2 regions of the Pseudoalteromonas sp. Z1A2 genome follow, and region 1 is predicted to be linked to the other one. Evidence: predicted binding sites of a transcription regulator. Region 1 holds the regulator's gene; the other holds the start of a gene.
What was found. Region 1 encodes ArgR, which controls arginine synthesis, uptake and breakdown. Its sites were predicted from a motif close to ANTGAATANNTATTCANT; they were not measured.
Positions count from the first base shown of each region.

Region 1 (7,955 bases):
CAGCTCTATGGAAGCGCTCAAACTGATAATCAATTAAGGTATTTAAGTTTTCATCAGCTTGTAGATAAACACTACCACCGTCTCCACCGTCACCGCCGTCTGGTCCACCATCTGGAACATATTTTTCACGACGGAAAGACACGATGCCGCTGCCACCGTCTCCAGCTTCTGCGCGAATTTCTACTTCATCTACAAACTTCATGATTACTCACTTTAGGGATTGGCTTGTTTAATAACTCTATTATATACCCAAGCCAGCACAAATGCAGGCTTGGGTATATATTGGCTGACTACAAAACAAAAAACCCCGCAAAGGCGGGGTTTTTAACTACCTTACTGATTACTCAGTTACGATAGTTACGTATTTACGGTTTAAAGGACCTTTTTGTTCAAACTGAACTTTACCATCTGCTTTTGCGAAGATAGTGTGGTCTTTACCGATACCTACGTTAGTACCAGGGTGGAAACGAGTTCCACGCTGACGAACAATGATGCTACCCGCTAGAACTGATTCGCCACCAAAACGCTTAACACCAAGGCGTTTGCTTTCTGAATCGCGACCGTTACGAGTACTACCAGCTGCTTTTTTATGTGCCATTTCTAAGTACCTCTAATTAAGCGCTAATGCTAGTGATTTTAACTTCAGTGAACCATTGACGATGGCCCATTTGCTTACGAGAATGCTTACGGCGTCTAAATTTAACAACCTTAATCTTCTCACCGCGACCATGTGAAACAACCTCAGCTGTTATCTTGCCACCGTTTACGAACGGTACACCGATCTCGATTTTCTCACCATCAGCAACTAAAAGTACTGAATCAAATTCTACTGCCGCACCAGTTTCAACGTCTAATTTTTCAAGACGAATCGTTTGACCTTCAGTCACACGATGCTGTTTACCACCACTTTGGAAAACCGCGTACATAATTAACTCCGTCTGTGCACCCTCAAATCGGCGCAACTAAAATATTCTTCGATAGGGCGCGAAGTTTACGCTAACGCGAAATAACTAGCAAGCCTATTTTGTAATTAAAATGAATAAAAAGTAGCTGCTTTGAGAGCAATTCAATATTTACCCCATTTTATATTAATTGGCCCTTTTGCCAAGCGCTTTTTAACTCTTAGCCGAAATAAATTAATGTACTCAAATATGACCCTCACAGCTCAATATCTAAGCACACCATAAACTCTATATTGATTATCAATTAATCAGTTATCTTGGCTAATTCAGTCTAAATTAAGTACTTTAATAGTGTTTTTTCAATCAATCGTCACAAAATATCGAGCTAGTGCATTTTTTGTTGTACAATCTGCGCCGTTCACACATAAAAATTGGCTCGGAGATCAATGGATATAAAAGCTATCCAGGCGTTAATCGAAAGCGATATGAATGACGTCAATCAACTTATACATGCGCAAATGCGCTCAGATGTGGCGTTAGTTAATCAGCTTGGTTTATATATAGTTAGCAGTGGCGGCAAACGCGTTCGTCCAATGCTGGCTATTTTAGCAGCCAAAGCGCTCGGTTATCAGGGTAAAGATCACATAACACTTGCAACAATTGTTGAGTTTATCCATACAGCAACGCTATTGCATGATGATGTTGTAGATGAATCAAACTTACGACGTGGCACGCCTACAGCAAATGCTGAATTTGGTAATGCTGCTAGCGTATTGGTTGGTGACTTTATTTACACTCGCTCATTTCAGCTTATGGTTGGCCTTGGAAAAATGCAGATTATGCAAGTACTTGCCGATGCAACAAACATTATTGCTGAAGGTGAAGTATTGCAGCTGATGAACTGCAATGACCCAGATACGACTGAAGCCAGCTATATGCAGGTTATTTACTCTAAAACGGCTAAATTATTTGAAGCAGCTACAGGCCTTGCTGCCATTATCACAGAGCAAGACCAAGCGACACTTGATGCACTAAACCTATACGGTATGCATTTAGGTACTGCGTTTCAACTAGTAGATGACGTACTCGATTACAATGCAGATGCTGAGCAGCTAGGTAAAAACATTGGCGATGATTTAGCTGAAGGCAAACCAACCCTTCCGCTTATTTATGCTATGCAACATGGTAGCGAGCAGCAAACACAGCTCATTCGTGATGCAATAGAGCACAGTAATGGTATGGAGCATTTAGAAGAAATTTTAACTGCACTAAAACAAACTAATGCGCTTGAGTTTACAATGCAAAAAGCAGAGCTTGAGGCCGAAAAAGCCATTGCCTGTTTAGACTTTTTAGCTGAGTCTGACTATAAGCAAGCACTTATAAGCCTTGCCCGTATTGCGGTTGACCGCGACCACTAGTTTTAACTAGTTACACAGTGTGACATTAATTCTGAGCAATAAAAAAGCCTGCAAATGCAGGCTTTTTTGTTGCTTAAAGCGGCTATTACGCCATGAAATCAACACCTTCTTTGATGTCTTTTTTCAGAGTTTCAAGCATGTCATTTTTTGCTTTTGTTTCAAATGCGCTTAGTTCGCCGTAAGAAAGAATTTCTTCTACGCCGTTTTTACCTAAACGTACTGGATGTGCAAAGTACTCTGCATCGCCATTTTCAACAGCAACGTAAGCGTAATCTACAACTTCTTCACCTTGTAGGCCTTTAACTAAAGACATACAAAAACGAGCTGCAGCAGCACCCATAGATAGCGTAGCTGAACCACCGCCTGCTTTAGCATTTACAACTTCAGTACCCGCATTTTGGATACGTGGAGTAAGTGCAGCAACTTCTTCATCAGTGAAAGAAACACCTTCAACTTGAGAAAGTAGAGGCAGAATAGTTGTGCCTGAGTGACCACCAATTACTGGTACTTTTACAGTTGCTACGTCTACGCCTTTAAGTTCAGCAACAAATGCTTCTGAACGAATAACGTCAAGCGTAGTAATACCGAATACGCGTTTAGCGTCGTAAGTACCTGCTTTTTTGAATACTTCAGCAACAATTGGAACTGTGCCATTTACTGGGTTAGTAATAATACCTACTAACGCTTTAGGACAGCTGGCAACAATGCCTTCTGCTAACGTTTTGATGATGCCAGCATTTACATTGAATAAATCAGCACGATCCATACCTGGTTTACGCGGCATACCCGCTGGGATAAGAACGATGTCAGAGCCTTCAAGCGCTTTATTTAAATCGTCTGCGCCAAAGCCTGCAACTTTAACATCTGTTGGGATGTGAGAAAGGTCAACCGCAACACCTGGTACTACTGGTGCAACATCATAAAGTGATAATTCAGAGCCAGCTGGTAAGCCTGTTTTTAATAATAAAGACAACGCTTGGCCGATACCGCCTGCAGCACCTAATACAGCAACTTTCATTGGAATTCTCCGTAATTTGAGGTAGGAAACATTTGTGGCTCTTAAGATAATGAAATTAGCGACTAAAAACAAATTTATCCTGTCTATTTCAAGTATATTTTCGACCATAGTCGTAAACTTATGTGATTTAACGCATCAAACTGGCAAGTTAACTAAACAACTGCTGCATAATTATTCATTTTTGTGTAGAATTTGCGGCATAAATAACAAAAACGAATAAAGACTATGCAACCACAAGATAAACAAGAAGCACTGGTAAAAGCATTTAAATCACTATTAAAAGAAGAAAATTTTGGCTCTCAAGGCGAAATAGTTGATGCGTTAAAAGATCAAGGTTTTGACAATATAAGTCAGAGTAAAGTTTCACGCATGTTAAGTAAATTTGGCGCTGTACGCACACGCAATGCCAAACAAGAAATGGTTTACTGCTTACCTGCTGAAATGGGTGTACCTACGGCTAAAAGCCCATTACGCCAATTAGTAATCGACATTATGCACAACGAAATGATGATCATCATTCGTACCAGCCCTGGTGCTGCTCAGCTTATTGCACGTTTATTAGATTCATTAGGTAAAGCAGATGGCGTACTAGGAACTATTGCCGGCGATGACACTATTTTTATCGCTCCTGCTAAAATATCTGAAATAGATGTAACACTTGAACGCGTTCGCATTTTATTTGATACGGTTTAATAGCAAATTAAATTTGTTTTAAAAACCCTATTGAAGGTGCAAAGAAAGCAGAGCCCATATCGGCTTGAGTAAAATCAAGCCAGTGGTCGTAGCAATCCCCTTCCCCTAAACGACTATTAAGTACTTTTTCAAATGCGGTGCCCGTACAAGCGCATGTAATTGATAACATTCCCTGCTCATACACGTCGCCATAAGGCATGCTTTGATTTAATAGTAGCGGTTGTCCGTCTTCGTCTTTTAGCTCACTTCGCGAAGCATGGCTGGTTTCGACCGCTGGAGTAATTAGCGTGTTATCAAGACGCGTACGTCCCATTATTTGCTCTTGCTCACTCAATGATAAATGCTGCCACATAGTTAAATCATGTTTATAACGCTGAACATGAATATAACTCCCCTGATCTTCAAAGCTACCAGAGTTGCTGATTAAAGCCGTAGCGCGCTTTTTTCTTCCATGTGCGGTGTCGCCACCATAAATAAAACCGTTAAAATCACGACCATCTAAAAAACGAAAATTACGAATTTGCTCCACCAGCTCAACATCGGGGGCAAATAGTTTTAAAATTTGCAGCGCAAATAAATGGTTAACATCTTCACGGTCAGAGCGAATTTGCACAAATAAATCGCACGGTTGTACGCTCATTTGGTGATCGCTATGGGTTATATTGGGAAAGCTCTGTAATTCGCTTGGAATGTATTCAGGGAGGATATGCGGCCAGTATTGCGCACCAATAGCAACCATACAAGAGAGCATTGATTCTGAAAATTGATCGCTAAACTCTTCTTCTATAGCGCTTACTTGTTTTAACTTTGCGCGAAGTGATTCGTCTTGACCATCAAACACATTAAAAAATAAGTGCAAACCGTGTAAGTTTGCTTCAGCACAAATCCCTGATTGCGCTTGCGCCATTGTTATTCCTTAGTTTTACAGATAAAAACACAGCGAATAACAAATTAATTACGATTCGAAAAAATTCACCGTGTGAGGTTTTATTTTTATTATAACCTGATCATTATTTTCAAATGACTGGCCATATTGTGCAGCAACTTCAATTTCTTGTTCATCAATAACAAGCGAATAAACATACGCCGAACCAATAAAGCGACGACTTATGATTGTAGCTCGCTTGCTGAATTTGTCACTTTGGTTATCTGCCACTAATTCTATTTGATGAGGGCGCACATATATAAGCCCTGCACTTACATTATGCTTACTCTCAACATAAGATTCGACTAAACCAAATGGTGTTTTATATTCAGTTGCGGTTAACACTTCTGCGCTTAAGTATATGCCCTGACCCAGAAACTCTGCAACCTCCTTTGAACATGGAGATGCAAAAAGCTGCTCAGGCGTGCCTTGTTGTGCAATTTTACCGCGATGCATAATGGCAAGTGTATCTGAAAACGCAAACGCCTCTTCTTTTGAGTGTGTAACAAACACAGCAGATACTTGAGTTGCCTTAATAATTCGACGTATATCGGCAATTAATTCAAAGCGTACTTGTGTGTCGATGTTTGAAAAGGGCTCATCAAGGAGTAATAAACTAGGTTTATAAGCTAATGCACGAGCGATAGCGACGCGTTGCTGTTGGCCACCCGATAACTGGTGTGGAAACCTGTCAGCACAGCCAATTAAATGTACAAGCTTAAGCATTTCATCAACGCGTTGCTGCTTTTGAGCTTTGCTCATATTACTAAGCCCAAATGCGATATTATTTGCCACCGTTAAATGCGGAAACAACGCATAGTCTTGAAACATCATGCCGATGTTACGATGCTCAGGTGAGACAAAAGATTGCTCATCACTCACTAATTTACCGTCTATAAAAATAGACCCTTGCTTAGCTTCAATTAAACCTGCAATCGCTTTTAACGTGGTCGTTTTGCCGCATCCACTCGCCCCGAGTAGACAAACAATTTCATCTTTACCCACCGTTAAATCTAAATCGTGAATAACCTTTGTGCCGTTATAGTGATAGCTCACGCCTTGTAAAATTAAACTACTCATTTAACTACGCTGCTCCATAGAACGATTAATAAAATACAAAGGAATAAACCCAACAATAACAATAAATAAAGCCGATATTGAAGCAAGCTCTAATTGCTCGTCACTTACATACTGAAATACATGAGTAGCTAAGCTTTCAAAATTAAACGGTCTGAGCAATAGCGCAGCCGGCAACTCTTTCATACACTCAATAAATACCAATAAGGCAGCAGTGAGCAATCCTCTTCGCAGTAAAGGTAAGTGCACTAAACGCAGCGTTTGCCCTTGGCTTTTACCCATTGATTGGCTTGCCATATCAAGTGATGGGCTAATACGTAAAAAACTCGACTCAATTGCTCCGTGTGCAATGGCGTAAAACCTAACAATATAAGCAATAATAATAGTAAGAATGCTACCTGTAAGCAGTAAGCCAATATCTAAATTATACGGCTCGAGCGCTGTGTTAATGGTGTTCTCTAATAATGTAAGGGGTAACAAAACCGCAATAGCGAGTACAGTTCCTGGCAACGCATAGCCTGTGCTTGCTAAACGCCCGGGAACAAGCGGATACGTTTGCTTTGCCACACGCTGATAAAAAACAACAAAAATACTCAATGTAATGGTTATAACACTTACAACCACTGCCACTTTTAAACTTTGCCAAGCGTAACTAAAAAACTCAACATTCCATGCTTTATCAAAGTAGGTAATGGCGTAATTTATAAGTACTGCAATAGGAATTACAAAAGCGATAAGTAAAATAAAGCTACAAAATGCCGTTGCGAGCCAAGCAGACTTTCCTTTTAATACATAGAGAGATTCACTATTTACGCTTGATTGTCGCTCAAATACCGCTTGGTTTCGGCGACTAAAACGCTCTGCCATTAATGCTAAAAATAACAGCAGTAACATCACACCCGATATTTTAGCGGCCGCTGTAAGTGAGTAATAACCAAACCACGTATCGTATACGGCGGTTGTTAATGTACTTACGGCAAAATAACTCACTGTTGCAAAGTCGGCCATGGTTTCCATACTAATAAGTGCAAGAGCCGCCACAATTGCCCCACGAGAGAGCACTAAACTGACTTTAAAAAAGCTTTGCCAAGGAGATAGCCCCATTAACTGGCTAGCTTGTACTAATTTGAATGACTGCTCGCGAAGGGCCGTTTTAAAAATTAAAAATAAATACGGGTAAAGCACCAAGGCAATCATAACGATGGCGCCGGGTAATGTACGTATATCAAAAAACCAATAGTCGCTAGGCGATTGCCAGCCAAACCATTCTCTCAGCGCTATTTGCACCGGGCCCGCATAATCTAATAAATCAGTGTATACATAGGCAATAATATAGGTGGGCATAGCAAGGGGTAGCATAAGTGCCCATTCAAACTGTTTTTTACCCGGGAAACTACAGTAAGCCGTTAGCCACCCAAGTGGCAAAGCTATGGCGCAGCTAAGGACGCAAACACCTAAAACTAACAATACGGTATTGTTTATGTAATCCCAAAGCACGGTATCCCACAGGTGAGAAAACACCTTAGAGCTACCTTGTAGAGATTCAAAAAGAAGAAAAAACAACGGGGCCGATAGTATTAAGCCAGTCGACCACGCAAAGAGCTGCCATTTAGACAGCTTAAATTTATTAGTCATTAAAGATCGAACTTCACCTCATCAATTAGCTTAAGTGCTAACGGACGATATTTACTAATCTCATCAAGTGGCAAGCTGTCTTCTCTAAAGCTACCCCAAGAGGCAACCAAAGTTGATAATTCAACACCCGACTTAACTGGATACTCCATATTTAATGAGGCATACATGTTTTGTGCTTTGCTGTCGGTCATATACTCTATGAGCTTTAATGCATTTTCAGGGTTTTTAGCGTATTTGGTAATAACCGCACCCGATACATTTATATGTGAGCCACGATTAACTTGATT
Region 1 is NZ_WTKX01000020.1:29,754-37,708, forward strand. Features, by position in the region: gene cgtA (Obg family GTPase CgtA) at 1-202, opposite strand, end outside; gene rpmA (50S ribosomal protein L27) at 341-598, opposite strand; gene rplU (50S ribosomal protein L21) at 615-926, opposite strand; gene ispB (octaprenyl diphosphate synthase) at 1,349-2,320, shown strand; gene mdh (malate dehydrogenase) at 2,406-3,338, opposite strand; gene argR (transcriptional regulator ArgR) at 3,564-4,031, shown strand; gene GQR47_RS14030 (Dyp-type peroxidase) at 4,039-4,938, opposite strand; gene GQR47_RS14035 (ABC transporter ATP-binding protein) at 4,987-6,036, opposite strand; gene GQR47_RS14040 (iron ABC transporter permease) at 6,037-7,668, opposite strand; gene GQR47_RS14045 (Fe(3+) ABC transporter substrate-binding protein) at 7,668-7,955, opposite strand, start outside.

Region 2 (7,955 bases), on a different contig from region 1:
AATAAACCACTTGGGTGTGCACCTACAGGATTGAAGTAACGCAGCGCAATGCCCATAAATTTACTGTTGGCATTACATACGTCTTGCATGGCTTGTTCAACCATGACTTTAGTCCAACCATAAGGGTTAGTTGCGCGTATAGGGTGCTTTTCGTCAATAGGGAGGTAGTCGGGTTCGCCGTACACAGTAGCCGATGAGCTAAATATAATGTGGTTAACGTCTGCCTCTTGCATGCTTTGTAACATACTTAATGTGCCCGACACGTTATTTTGATAATAACGCAGCGGTTGCTCGGTAGATTCGCCAACGGCTTTTAAAGCTGCAAAGTGAAAAACAGCTTCGGCTTTAGTGTGTTTTAGAGCGAGCTTAAACTGTTGCTCGTCTTGTATGTCGCCCAAAATAAACTCAAACCGAGTACCCGTAATCTTTTCGAGTTGGTCAAGTACCCGCGCACTTGCATTAGACAAGTTATCATAAATAACAGGCGTAATACCTGCTTCATGCAATGCAATACATGTGTGGCTACCTATGTAACCCATGCCGCCAGTAACTAAAACTTTCATGTTATTTCTCGAAAAGTGTATTTATATGATAAATACTACTATTAAGGTGGTTTAAAAACAATAGTTATGATTGCTGAGTAATTCAAATAAAAGCATAAAAAATATTCAGCTTAAACACTCATCTGCCTTTTAAAGGAATACTTTTATATTAACTAACATAGGCTTAGCTTTATCAATTAATTCTATAAACTGATTCAACTATTGGCCTAATTATCAGCAGTAAGTCGGGGTGCTAATATAGCGAAAATAAAGTAAGGAGAGATCAACATGAACAAAACAATTTTACTTACCGGCGCAACCGATGGCATTGGGCTAGAAACTGCAAAGATGTTATTAGCACAAGGTCATACCGTATTATTACATGGCCGCAGCCAAGCAAAGCTCAATGCGCTACAAGTAGCTTTAACCGAGCAATACCCAAATGCAAGTACACATACTTATATTGCTGATTTAAGCGATATGAGCCAAGTTCAAACTTTGGCAAAAAATGTATTAGCCGATTTGGCCGAAAATAATAACCAGCTTGACGTACTTATTAATAATGCAGGCGTTTATCAATTAGTTGATGCTACAACAATTGACGGCCTTGATGCCCGCTTTGTTGTAAACACGATTGCGCCATATCTTCTTACAAAACTATTATTACCTGTCCTTGGTCATGATTCGCGAGTGGTTAATGTGTCATCAGCTGAGCAATCAAGCGTTAACTTAAATGCACTTATGGGTAACACTGAACTTTCTGATAGTGCGGCTTATACACAAAGTAAATTGGCTATTACTATGTGGTCGCGTCATTTAGGGCTTGAGCTTAAAGATACTGGACCATTAGTTGTATCGGTAAACCCTAAATCTTTACTGGGAAGCAAAATGGTAAAAGACGCTTACGGTATAGATGGTGGGGATTTAAAAATTGGCGCAGATATTTTTTGTCGCGCAGCGCTTAGTGATGAATTTAAAGATGCCGCAGGCCTGTATTTTGATAACGATACAGGACGCTTTGCTCCTCCTCATGTTGATGCACTTGATAATGCTAAAAATCAACAACTAGTAGATACGTTAGACAGTATTTTAGCACAGCTTAAATTAGGTAAAGCATAATGAAAAATCATGTTACCTGGACAGTACAAGGCCAAATTAAAGAAGGTAAATACGATGAGTTTTTACTGGTAATGGCACAATTAGTTACTTTGGCTAAAAGTGAAGCGGGCACTTTAATGTATGAGTGGACAGTAAGTGAAGACAAGCGCAATGTACATATTTACGAGCGTTACCAAGATGAAGATGCTGCTAAAGCGCATCTTGCTGGTTGGGGCGAAGGTGGCCCACTATTTTTAAGCGTAGTTGATATGGATAAAGTAACGGTATTTAGTCAATTATCAGAAGAGTTTGCACAAGCCTTTGCAGGCCCAAGCAGTGTATTTATGAAACCTGTGGGTGGCTTGGTAAAGTTTTAGAGAAAATACCCATTGTTGATCTAAAGAGCTCACCTCATCAGTGAGCTCTTTTTTAGTGGCATTACTGCTCTTGCTGCAAGCGCTCGTATAACCAATCTTTTAATTCTGTACGTTCGTGTTTTAATAGATGCATTTGTTCATCGCTTATGGGCGCATCTTTGAGCTCTAACACTCTAATCTCTTTATCTAGCTTGTCGTACTTATCTGCTTTTTTTGCAAATTCAGTATCGCTTTCATTTAACTCGGCAATGGTCTTTAAGTACTCTGGAAAGTCATTTGTTAATGAGTGGTCTTCGCCTAACATATTCGCTCCTTAGTAGGATATAAATGAGCTCACAAGTAAGTGAGTTGTATAAGTGAATTACTGCCTTTCATATAATACACTGGGGCTTACATAGATATAATTCAACCATCGAGCCGCTAATTTGATGTAGCACAAGCAATCTGTTTATTTTGCTCAGTAAGGTATTTCACCAAAGTATTTAATAGTGCGATCAATAAATGCACGTACTTTAGAGGTCAATAATTTATTGTTGGGGTATACAGCCTACGTAGGTGTATTAACTAATCGTAAAAAGCTTAGGGTTCGATATTATTGCTCAAGGTGCAAGGAATCTCTGGCTAGAGAAAATAAATTTAAATATCATCATGATTCAATACGTTAGTAAATCTCTTAACCAGAGTTCAAGTTAGTAAACCAATACCCGCTAAAGGCTTTTAAGCATTTTAGCTAAAAGAGTTAATTTTTAACGCTTTTTGCTAATTTATGTTGGTTAATTAATAGTGGTAGAATGCAGCGCTTAGTACCACTTGTGTAAAGTAGTGGTCAATAATTTATAAGGTCTGTTGTGTAATGCTGTTGATGATCGACAACTACGATTCGTTTACTTACAACTTAGTGCAATATTTTCAGCGTTTAGATCAAGACGTTTTAGTAAAACGTAATGATGAGCTAAGTATTGCACAAATAAAACAGTTAAACCCGCAGCACATCGTGTTATCGCCAGGGCCATGCACCCCTAACGAAGCGGGTATTTCACTAAATGTTGTTGAGCAACTAAAAGGGCAATATCCTATTTTAGGGATTTGCTTGGGGCATCAAACTATCGCACAAGCTTTAGGTGGAGATGTAATTCGTGCTAAAAAAGTAATGCACGGTAAAACATCACCCATAGTTCATACTAATAAAGGGGTGTTTAAAGGCTTAGCTAATCCGTTAACGGTATGTCGTTATCATTCTTTAGTGGTTAAAGCGCAAACTCTGCCTAAAGAGCTTGAAGTAACCGCATGGACTCAAACTGAGCAAGGCGAGTTTGACGAAATTATGGGGTTGTTACACAATGAACTTGCTATCGAAGGTGTGCAGTTTCATCCCGAAGCTATTTTAACTGCTCAAGGCTTAGAACTGCTTGATAACTTTTTAACTCGCTTCTAATGTTATAATACACATAGCATTTTATACTTTATTAATGGATGTCATGACTGAACTTGTAGCCCAGCAGCGTACTGCCAAAATACTAAGCCAACGAGCTCATGACTTATTGCTTGGGCATAGCTTTGCGCATCAGCAAATTGGTTTCATTCATACATTAGATATAGATTACGGCGAACCCATGAAGCAGCGTACCTTGCTTCAGGTTGAAGTGGCCGCACAGAATAAACGCCAGCAAAGCAGTACTGCACATCATAAGTACCGCGCTCAAGCCAGTGAGCAACTGCACAAAACAATTGAAACAGCTATATATAAGCAGCTCGAAGATATAGATGGCGTAATTCATAGCACCATAGGTATTGAAGATGGCATTGCCAATATACTCGATATATTAGCGGTAAAGTCAGCGTCGGTAGGGCGTTTAGAGCCATTGGTTAATGATATAAGCTGGTTGGGTAGGGAGTTAGTAACGCTCGTTAATTTACCTTACTATCGTAATCAACGTAGTAAAAACACGTCTGTAAAAGTAGATAAGCCATCGCTCGCCCTTCGTTATATTGGCCTTGATAACTTACAGCTAGTTATTCCTACATTTGCTGCCCGCCATTGGATGCCACATAGCACCGAACCATTTTCGTTATTAAAACGTCGGCTACGCGACAGCGCGATGGCAAACGCCATTGCTGCGCAAAAAATTGCACAAATTAATAATGTAAATGACGTACATGCATTTACCCTTGGTATGCTTTTAGATGTAGGGCGAATTGCATTAGTGCGCTTGTACTTAAAAACGTTTGAGCAAATATGGCAACGTAAAGTACAGCTAGCCCGAAATGAAAACCAAAAAGATTTACACACCGCTTTATTAGAGCTTCAGCCCGACCCGCTATTTTTAACTACTCTACTTAGTAATAAATCGATAGAAGTAAGCGCTAAGGTAATAGACAAAATGGCTTTTAAATATTTACCGTTTAAAGGGGTAATGCAGCAGCTAGTAAATGGGGTAGATAAGGGCGAGACATTACTGCCATTAACAGAAGTAATGCTAAAGGCACGGTGCTATTCTCAATATCTTAATTTAAAAGAACATCAACTTATTGAACCTGATGAAGCTCTAAGCTGGTTTTCGCACTTTAAGTTCACTAAAAAGGAACTAAAAACCCTTCAATCGAGTAATTTTACCAATTTAGCTATTCAAATTGACTAAAAATCTGAATTTTTTGTTAATTTTTTTGCGACTAACCATTCATTTTCATCTTATTGTTATATTACATATTTGCCGATTAAAGCGTGTGCGCCTCTGTACTCATGCGGTTAGTTGCCTAAAAATAAGCATAAATAGCTATGCAAATAGTTATTCACTATCTATGAAATAATATCTTTAGCCCTTTATTTTCAAGGGATACATGAAAGTTTTTAACGAGACAGATATCAGTAATTCTGAAATAATGTGCGTCTGAAAATTGAACCACAAAGCAATTTTGCGCAATTATCAGGTTACTGATCTTGCCTATAAAGTTGGTTACAAATATTAACCAAACACCTATTTTGATGTTTTGTGTTGCTCACAATTAAGAGGAAATAAAATGACAGTCAATCGCGAATTATTTGATCACGTAATGGTTCCTAACTACGCACCTTCAAGCGTAATTCCTGTTCGAGGCGAAGGCTCTCGCGTATGGGATCAACAAGGTCGAGAGTTTATCGACTTTGCTGGTGGTATTGCAGTTAACTGTCTTGGCCATTGCCACCCTGCATTAGTAGGCGCATTAAAAGAGCAAGGCGAAAAAATCTGGCATCTATCTAACGTAATGACCAATGAGCCGGCACTTCGCCTAGCTAAAAAAATGGTTGATGCGACATTTGCTGAAAAAGTTTACTTTGCCAACTCTGGCGCAGAAGCAAACGAAGCCGCGCTTAAATTAGCGCGTCGTTTTGCACTTGATAAGTTTGGCGCAGAAAAATCACAAATCATCGCGTTCAACAAAGGTTTCCACGGTCGTACATTCTTTACCGTAACTGTTGGCGGCCAAGCTGCATATTCAGATGGTTTTGGTCCTAAGCCTGGCGACATTGTACATTGTGATTACAATGACCTTGCTGCATTTGAAGCACTTATCAGCGATAAAACATGTGCCGTAATGATGGAACCTCTACAAGGTGAAGGCGGTATTGTTTCACCAACTGATGAGTTTGCTCAAGGCGTTCGCGATTTATGTACTAAACATAACGCACTGCTTATTTTTGATGAAGTTCAAACAGGTGTTGGTCGTACTGGCGATTTATATGCATACCAAGGCTTAAACGTAGTACCTGATATTTTAACTTCGGCTAAAGCACTTGGCGGCGGTTTTCCTATTGGCGCTATGATCACAACAACTGAAATTGCACAGCACCTTAAAGTAGGCACACATGGTTCTACTTATGGCGGTAACCCGCTTGCCTGTGCTGTTGCAGAAGCGGCATTTGATACAGTAAATACCCCAGACGTACTGGCTGGCGTAAAAGAAAAAGCAGCATTATTTAATGAACTACTTAGCGCGGTTAACGAAAAATACAACGCATTTAGCGAAATCCGTGGCCAAGGTTTATTAATTGGTGCAGTAGTGAACGAGCAATACAAAGGTCGTGCAAAAGAGTTTTTAGTGGCAGGTACTGAGCAAGGCCTTATGTCACTAGTTGCCGGTGCAGACGTAATACGTTTCACTCCATCTTTAGTAATTCCTGAAGCGGACATTCGCGAAGGTATGGCACGCTTTGAAAAAGCAGTAGCAAGCGTAGTAAACGCATAAGCGACTTAAGCCAACCAATTAAGGGCAAGCACCGCTTGCCCTGCAATTCCTATTTACCGTTATTTATAAGGGAGCAAGCGGACTCATGATGATCCTTCGCCCAATCCAGCAAAATGATTACTCAGCATTACTGAAAATTGCCCACGAATCTGGGCATGGTTTTACGTCTTTGCCATTAAACGAAGAACTATTGCAAAAGAAAATAGACCATTCTGTAAGTTCATTTGCTAAGCAAACGTCACAACCCGGTGACGAAGGCTACCTGTTTGTTCTTGAAGATAGCGAAACCGGTGATGTTGTAGGTACGTCTGCAATTGAAGCTGCGGTAGGGCTTGATGATGCATTTTATCATTATCACTTAAGTAAAGTGATTCACTCTTCGCGCACATTAAACGTATACAAAGCGGTTGATATTTTAACGCTATGTAACGACTACACAGGCGCTACAGAGCTTTGCACATTGTTTTTAAAAGATGGCTATCGTAAAAATTGTAACGGTAAGCTACTTTCAAAAGCGCGCTTTATGTTTATAAAGCAGCATCAAGAGCGTTTTGCACAAACAGTGATTGCAGAAATGCGCGGTGTGTCTGACGAAAACGGCAGTAGCCCTTTTTGGCAGTGGCTTGAAGAGCACTTTTTCTCAATGGATTTTCCAACAGCCGACTACCTAACAGGTATTGGCCAAAAGGTTTTCATTGCTGAACTAATGCCTAAATACCCAATTTATGTAAATTTGCTAAGTAAAGATGCGCAAGCCGTAATAGGTAAAGTACACGACAACACACGCCCAGCAATCGAGTTATTAAAAAGCGAAGGCTTTACGTTTAATGGCTATGTAGACATTTTTGACGGCGGCCCAACGGTTGAAGCAAAAGTAGATAACATTGCGACGATTCGTAATGCAAATAACTTTAACGTTGAAATTGGCGAAATGACTGGCGACACCATGGTGTTACTAGCTAACGAAAAGCTTGAAGATTTTAGAGCAACCGTTGCACCAATGACATTTGACGAGCGCGCAAAAAGCCTTATTTTATCGCAAGAAGTAGCAGGTGCATTGCATTTGCAAACTGGCGATATTGTTAGTGCAACCACGATTTAATTTAGGAGAAAGTATATGACTCATCCTGCACAATTTATTAATGGTCAATGGTCACAAGGCCAAGGCACAGAATTTAATTCAGTAAACCCTGCAAATAACGACGTTATTTGGCATGCATCATCAGCAACTGCGGCGCAAGTAGACACCGCAGTAAATGCAGCGCGCGAAGCGTTTTATGCATGGGCTGATAAAAGCTTTACTGAGCGTTTAGAAATAATTAAAGCATTCGCAGCGCAATTAAAAGAAAACAGCGAAGAGCTCGCTATTACTATCGCACAAGAAACAGGTAAGCCACTGTGGGAAACGCGCACAGAAGCGGGTGCTATGGTTGGTAAAATTGCCATTTCTGAAAAAGCATTTTTAGAGCGCACTGGCGATGTAGAAAACGCAATGCCACTTGGGCGCGCGATGATTCGTCATAAGCCACATGGGGTTGTAGCCGTATTTGGTCCGTATAACTTTCCGGGTCACTTACCTAATGGCCACATTGTGCCAGCGCTTTTAGCAGGTAACACAGTGGTATTTAAACCGTCTGAACTGACTCCTAAAGTTGCCGAGCTTACGCTTAAACTGTGGGAAAAAGCAGGCTTACCAGCCGGTGTAATCAACCTT
Region 2 is NZ_WTKX01000007.1:107,577-115,531, forward strand. Features, by position in the region: gene galE (UDP-glucose 4-epimerase GalE) at 1-563, opposite strand, end outside; gene GQR47_RS07385 (SDR family NAD(P)-dependent oxidoreductase) at 831-1,661, shown strand; gene GQR47_RS07390 (antibiotic biosynthesis monooxygenase) at 1,661-2,017, shown strand; gene GQR47_RS07395 (YdcH family protein) at 2,079-2,321, opposite strand; gene GQR47_RS07400 (aminodeoxychorismate/anthranilate synthase component II) at 2,871-3,452, shown strand; gene GQR47_RS07405 (HDOD domain-containing protein) at 3,496-4,656, shown strand; gene GQR47_RS07410 (aspartate aminotransferase family protein) at 5,036-6,241, shown strand; gene astA (arginine N-succinyltransferase) at 6,327-7,343, shown strand; gene astD (succinylglutamate-semialdehyde dehydrogenase) at 7,359-7,955, shown strand, end outside.
Region 2: GQR47_RS07410 (aspartate aminotransferase family protein) is a predicted target of ArgR. The motif match lies at 4,783-4,800, and genes of this name have one in related genera.